DNA from 3 places in the Paenibacillus sp. B46(2026) genome. Region 2 is predicted to be linked to each of the others. Evidence: riboswitches for the same ligand, from Rfam matches in the RefSeq annotation. Region 2 holds a riboswitch; each other region holds the start of a gene.
What was found. Region 2 has a riboswitch for cobalamin ahead of nikB (nickel ABC transporter permease). Riboswitches for the same ligand answer to the same signal wherever they lie in the genome.

Region 1 (2,272 bases), 1.4 Mb from region 2:
AATCTTGTGAGGTTGGCGCGCCAACGATCATTGTTGTTACGCACGGCGGTGTAATCCGGTATGCATTATCTCGTCTCATTGCCGATCTGGGATTCTGGGACACGCAGGTGATTCCGGGGCAAGCGATACAGGTACGGCTGGAACAACATGGAGATCAGTGGATTGGCACGAGGATGGCTTTTCCGGGAATCGGGTTGTAAGGATGTGCAATATAACCTATAATCACAACAGAAGTGTGACAGCACTGTAGTTTCGTGTGACAGGCAATAATGCCTGCACATGAATGCAGATTGCTCACTTGAATGGTTAATCCATATCAGCGACCAAGGGTCCCGCGTGCATGCAGTAATGGTTCATGGCACTCCATAGTCATGGATGGCATGCGGGTGAAATAGGGAAGCCGGTGCAAGTCCGGCACGGTCCCGCCACTGTAAATCAGGAACAATTCCTGTAAGTCAGGTTACCTGCCCTGGACGTTCAAACCGGTGTTCCTTCGAGGAAAGGACAGCGTTTCGGGCAGTTCTATGTGCATGCACAACAATACGTTGGACGTGTACAGATCGCCATATGCGAGACGTCATCCCTAATCCTGGACGTAAGGATTGGGGATTTTTTATTGTTCATTTAAGATGAACCGAACTTTTACACGTTAACGAAGAGTGCAGAACCGATCTGAAGAAACGAAGTGTTCGCTTAAAGCTTTCTACAAGAAAGCTACATCGGAAGCATACGCTTATCACCGGATTTTCCCTTTCGAAAAGGGAATCAAAAAATCTGGGGATAACAGCGATCGGAAGATGGTACTGCAATCGGAGTGGCCTTGTGTAAAATTGATGGGTTTAACTTGTAGAGGAACACCAAGGCAAGGGTAGTAAGAGTTTGAGCATTAAGAAAAAAGAGTGTAAATAGAGAAGGGGAGAATAACAGAATGAATTTCAAGAATTGGAAAAGCGTAGCGTCACTGCTGAGTGCAGCGGCACTCGCACTGGCTTTGGCCGGATGTGGCAATGCAACAACGAACGAGGGCACAGGTACCTCACAGCAGCCAGCACAGGAGCAGTCCCAGGGCCAGGCGCAGGCAGATCTCAAAACACAATATCCACTTACCGTTACCGATGCAACGGGTGAGTCGTTCACGTTTGACAAGGCACCAGCCAAAATCGTATCTGTGTCTCCAGCTGAGACCGAAACGTTATTCGCCCTTGGATTGGACGAGCAGATTGTAGGGGTATCCGACTATGATGATTATCCTGAAGCTGCAACGACCAAAGCGAAAATGGGTGGCATAACCAAGCCAAATGAAGAGTCCATCATTGCGGCTGAAGCCGATATTGTATTCACAGGCATCTCCATGAGCGAAGATGCAGTGAAGAAGCTGCGTGAGCTAGGTATTACCATTTTCAAAACCGATCCAAAATCAATCGACGATGTAATGAACAATATCGAAACATTCGGTAAAATCACGGATCATCAGGAAAAAGCTCAGGAGCTCATCACCCAGATGAAACAGGATGTGACGGATGTAACTGAAGCGGTGAGTGCAGTTAAGCCGGAAGAGAAGAAAAATGTATACGTTGAATTCTCCCCAGGTTGGACAGTAGGTAAGGGTGAGTTTATGGATGAACTGATCACTGTAGCTGGAGGAATCAATGTTGCTGCGGACAAAGAAAAATGGTACCAGATCAATGAAGAAAATGTGATTGCCTCCAACCCGGATGTGATTCTGTATGCGAATGATGTCATTGATGAAAACTCCAAAACACTGGATCAAATCATTAAAGCTCGCAGTGGCTGGGATCAAATTACGGCTGTGAAGAACGATGCAGTCATTGGCCTCGATGCCAATCTGCTCAGCCGTCCGGGACCTCGTGTAACCGAAGGACTGAAAGAAGTAGCCAAAGCGATCTATCCTGACCTGTTCCAATGAGTAAAAAACTGGCCGTGTACGCATCGGCAGGAATCATACTGCTTGTGTTAACCGTGCTCATCTGCACGGGTATCGGTTCGGTTTCCTTGCCTATTCGTGACATTGCAGGTATTCTGCTTCATCACTTGCCATGGATCGGAGACTGGATCACGCCGGACTGGAGTGCAGCAGCCGAACAGATTATATGGAAAGTCAGATTCCCGCGTGTACTGCTTGCCGTGCTCGTGGGCGCATCGCTGGCAATTGCCGGTGCGGGATTCCAGGGGGTTCTTCGGAACCCGCTCGCAGATCCGTTCACCCTGGGCGTATCATCCGGTGCTTCGGTGGGTGCAGCCTTCCTGATTT
Region 2 (2,272 bases):
CCAGAAGACGGTCAGAGACAGCAGGAATGTGAACCAGCGATTTTGCAGTAATACAAGTCCGAAGGTTCTCATCTATACATCCACATCCAGTCGGATTCGGGGATCACGAAGATGTGTCCATACATCAACCAGCAGATTCAGCGTGACATATATAATCGCCATCCAGATGACATACCCCTGAATCAGCGGATAATCCCTTGTGAAAATCGCATCCACGGCCATCTGTCCAACGCCCGGCCACACAAATAAACTTTCCACAATCGCTGCACCACCTAACAAAGCACCTGTCGTCATGCCCATAAGGGTAACAATCGGCAGCAGGGCATTAGGGAGAATATGACGCAAAATAATGATCGACTCCTTCACACCTCTGGATCTTGCCCCGATCACATAGTTCTGGCTTGTCTCCTCCAGCAGGACCGTACGAATCTGTCTGCTGTACTGGGCAACAAGTGGAATCGCGAGTGTACATGCAGGCAGAATCAGGCTGTTCCATCCAGAATTGCCCATCACTGGCAGCAACTTCAGCTGTACACCGAAGACCAACATGAGCAACATCCCCAACCAGAAGCTGGGCATCGATAATCCGGCAAAAGAGAACAGACGAATGACATAATCCAGCCATTGGTTACGGTAGACAGCCGACAGCATTCCTAGTGGAAATGAGACCAGAATAACCAGAAGCATAGCGCTTCCTGTTAGCCAAAGCGTTGCCGGGAGCCGTGCCATGAGCACGTCCAGTACGGGACGATTGTATTTATATGACGTACCAAAGTCTCCGGTCACCACCTGTCCCAGCCATGTCCCGTATCGGTAGAGAAAAGGTTCGTCCAATCCAAGCTCTGACCTCACCTGCATGACCAGCTCATCCGATGGCGTTACTCCTGTAGACATGAGCATAAGTCTGGCCGGATCTCCAGGAGACAGATAGGTTAGCAGGAACGTCAGAAACGTGATGCCGAACAATACGACAACCAGTTGTAATAAACGTTTAACGATATATCTGCTCAAGTGCTCAAACGTCCTTCCCCAAAACTTTATGTATGTGCCATGATGTTCTCCGTCCATAACAAAAAAGGCGTCCCTCTCCGTGTTACTGGATGAGGACGCCTTAAATAAACAGATTTTCAGAAAAAATCATGCTCTCTAAACACCTTCCTATCTCCCGTAGGGTACTACTGTGTTTGTTAAACCTGGCAGGTCTCCTGGCTCCAGAATCATCGTCACTTGCAGCTCCTTCCCGGCTTAAACCAGTGGATTATCGCTACCTGACTCCTCTGTTACAGTGGCGGGACCGCGCCGGTATTACACCGGACTTCCCTATTAAGCTTCCACCCTGACGGGCAAAGCACCAAGTTCCACATATTCAATTACACTACTGTATCAGTATAGCGGGACAACGTTTAATGATCAAAACTTTTCTTTTAAATTTGAAGCAATAGGTGCAGCTAATCGCGAATTCTCGACCCCTTCGGAGATACGCCCGTCACACGCTTAAACATCTTGGAAAACAATAATGGGTCCGTGTAACCGACAGAATGGGCCACTTCACTGACCGACAGCCCTGGATTCTGAAGAAGTTCGGCAGCACGATTCATACGGTACTCCAGAAAAAAGGACTGTAGCGACATGCCATATCGCTCTTTGAACAATCCCGATAGATACGTGCGATCCAGCCCCACAGCTTGGGCAATATCCAGAATGGAGGTTCGCTGGCTGTACCTGTTCTCCATAAACTGCACCGCCTGCCGGATGTACGTCTCTTTATTTGAAAGGAGTTGCCCTATTTGTTCCTCCACAGGCGAAGAAGAGATTAATTCTGCCATCAAGCGGTACAAGAGACTCTGGTTCAACACATCGCCTCCCGGTCGTGTGGAAGCTTGGACCATCTCCGTATACAACTGTTCCATCGTATTCGTATCATGGGCATCATATATCGGGCACTCCGGGCTCAATTGGGCACGTTGCATGAATGCTTTGGCTTGTACGCCTTTAAAACCGAACCACGAATACGTCCAGGGCTCCTTCGGATCTGCCTCATAATGAATAAGCGTATCTGGGAGAATGACAAAACCCTGTCCCTCGCTAAGCTTGTATTCCTGATCCTCCATGTACACGGTACCCCGTCCTTCATGGATGTAATGCACAACGTAGGAATCACGTACACCCGGTCCCCAATAATGGGCAGGGTCACACGCCTCCCACCCGAAAAATAGCAGGACCAGCTCCATCTGTGTCCAACCTGTGGGAACCACATTCATCTCAATTGGAC
Region 3 (2,272 bases), 830 kb from region 2:
CGCCGACTTCGAACAGCGGCGCCTTGCGCCCAGGCTCGGGCGCAGTGCGTACCGCTGCTGCGGTCGCAGCCTGCGGCGCACTTGCCGCTTCGCTCGGCGCTGTTGCGTCCAGCCAGCGGCTCGCCGATTCGCCCGCGAGCGCGCCGCCTGCCGCGAGCCGTGTCAGCGCCTCGGCGGCGAGCTCAGCTGCGCCAGCGCGGGGCGCTTCTGCGACCCGGCCCGGAGCGACCTCTGCCGCAACGGGTGCAGGTCGCTCGCCGGCAAGCACGGCGGTGCCAGCGCCACTCGCCGGGCTTGCCGCAGGCATAGCGGCAGCCGCCCCTGCGCCAGCGGGCAGCTGCCCTTGCGGAGCCGTGCCCGCTCCGGCGCTTGCGCCGCGCAGGGCTGGCTCCGCCTGTGGCTGCGCGGCCGATGCATGGCTGGCCGCGCTCTCGCCCGCTGCCTCGCCGGAGGCGGCAGCGCGGGCTTCCATTGCGCCGAGCGACCATGGCTCGGCTTCCGTGCGCAGTCGCTCATGGGGTCTGAGCAACTGTTCCGCGGTGCTCAGCGTATATTTCCGCTGATACCCACGCGGGGTGACCATGAGTCCTTCGTACATCATGGTCGAGGAGTTGCCGATAATCACAGTCGTCAGCATGCCGATATCATGATTCAGCATATCCTCCAGTGTGGTCATGACAACGCCCTGACGCTCACGATATGCACTTTTCACCAGACCTACCGGGGTCTGTGGGTCACGGTAACGCAGAATCATTTCCTGTGTCTCCACGATCTGGCGTGTGCGCCGTCCACTGCGTGGATTGTACAGGGCAATGACAAAATCAGCGGACGCTGCGGCTTCGACCCTGCGAATAATGGTCTCCCACGGCGTGAGGTGATCACTGAGGCTGATCGTACATGCATCATGCATGACAGGGGCACCCAGCAGTGATGCACAAGACTGAATGGCCGACACGCCCGGAATAACTTCGACAGCAACACCGGTATCGGGCTTCCATCCTTGCTCCATCAGCACCTCGTACACCAGACCTGCCATACCATATACGCCTGCGTCACCACTGGAAATGACGGCAACAATTTTGCCCATCTCCGCCTGTCTGACCGCTTCTTGTGCACGACTTACTTCCTCCGTCATACCCGTGCGCACAATCGCTTGCCCGCTCAACAGAGGGCGAATCAGATCCACATAGGTGTTGTATCCGATAATAACCTCGCTCTCCTGAAGTGCTTCGAGTGCCCGCTTCGTGATATGTTCCATTGCTCCCGGACCAAACCCGATAATTAGCAGCTTGCCTTGACCTTGCATTGCTTCTCCTCCTTCATCACACTTGTCGTACGGATTAAACAGTGAAGAAGGACGGCTATGCCGACCTTCTCCCCAACTGTTAAGCGTGTTCAATTCATAACTCTGTTAACTCAGATCATCCAACCCGGTTCTTATAAACCAACTGCATGATCAATCTGATCTATTCCTCTACCTTCAATTTCCCGACACAACACTGGGGATCGTAGGGATATATCGTTCATATAAAAACAAAAAAATCCCATCCTTATAACGGATGGGATACGCATGTACGTACACTCAAGAACACAGCCCCAGACTCCCGGAGGGTAATCCTGTGACTATGTGGCCAAGGGGGCCAGCCGGGCGAACCGCTTGTTCGCCCAATTCCTGATTCTTCGTACACCATTCCTTTCCGCGAAGGGTTCGGTGACACATGCAAGGTAGGTCTCCTGGCTCTGGATCATCAGCTTCCTTTTCTGTCTTCCCCGGCTATGCGAGTGACTTGGATCAAAAAGGGCTTCACCATTACAGTGGCGGGACCGCTCGGGACTTTCACCCGATTCCCTGTTACCTCTCGCTTTACGCAAGAGCACCTTGCTTGTTTTCATTCAATTATTGTTTTCATAATAACACCGTGCAGGAAATAATGTCCATGCTTATGATACTTATCCATTCTTCTATTTTCAGACATAACAGAAAAAAGTCCTGATCCTAAAATCGGATCAGAACCCGGAATAACCTAAGCTTATCCCATTCGTTATAAACATCCAACAACCAACGAATTGAGTTCGTTTCTGCTCACTTATCAACCTTTATTGACGGCCACGAACCTTATCCGCATGACCCGCGGCAAAGTAACGCCCAAGTTCAACGATAAGTGCCCCCATCTTTTCTTCCTCCGGAATCACCAATGCCTCAATGCCCTCTTCACGCATCGCATTTGCAGTCACTTTGCCTACGGATGCAGGGATTACACCTTGTCTGAAC

Region 1: linked by a shared signal. The riboswitch ahead of AC1S8V_RS07450 (ABC transporter substrate-binding protein) and the one ahead of nikB (nickel ABC transporter permease) in region 2 are both predicted to bind cobalamin.
Region 3: linked by a shared signal. The riboswitch ahead of cobJ (precorrin-3B C(17)-methyltransferase) and the one ahead of nikB (nickel ABC transporter permease) in region 2 are both predicted to bind cobalamin.

What each region holds. Positions count from the first base shown of each region.
Region 1 is NZ_CM165907.1:1,662,277-1,664,548, forward strand. Features, by position in the region: gene AC1S8V_RS07445 (histidine phosphatase family protein) at 1-200, shown strand, start outside; cobalamin riboswitch at 340-486, shown strand; gene AC1S8V_RS07450 (ABC transporter substrate-binding protein) at 929-1,927, shown strand; gene AC1S8V_RS07455 (FecCD family ABC transporter permease) at 1,924-2,272, shown strand, end outside.
Region 2 is NZ_CM165907.1:270,687-272,958, reverse strand. Features, by position in the region: gene nikC (nickel transporter permease) at 1-72, opposite strand, end outside; gene nikB (nickel ABC transporter permease) at 73-1,011, opposite strand; cobalamin riboswitch at 1,179-1,371, opposite strand; gene AC1S8V_RS01250 (AraC family ligand binding domain-containing protein) at 1,449-2,272, opposite strand, start outside.
Region 3 is NZ_CM165907.1:6,327,453-6,329,724, forward strand. Features, by position in the region: gene cobJ (precorrin-3B C(17)-methyltransferase) at 1-1,306, opposite strand, end outside; cobalamin riboswitch at 1,708-1,897, opposite strand; gene AC1S8V_RS27975 (uroporphyrinogen-III synthase) at 2,098-2,272, opposite strand, start outside.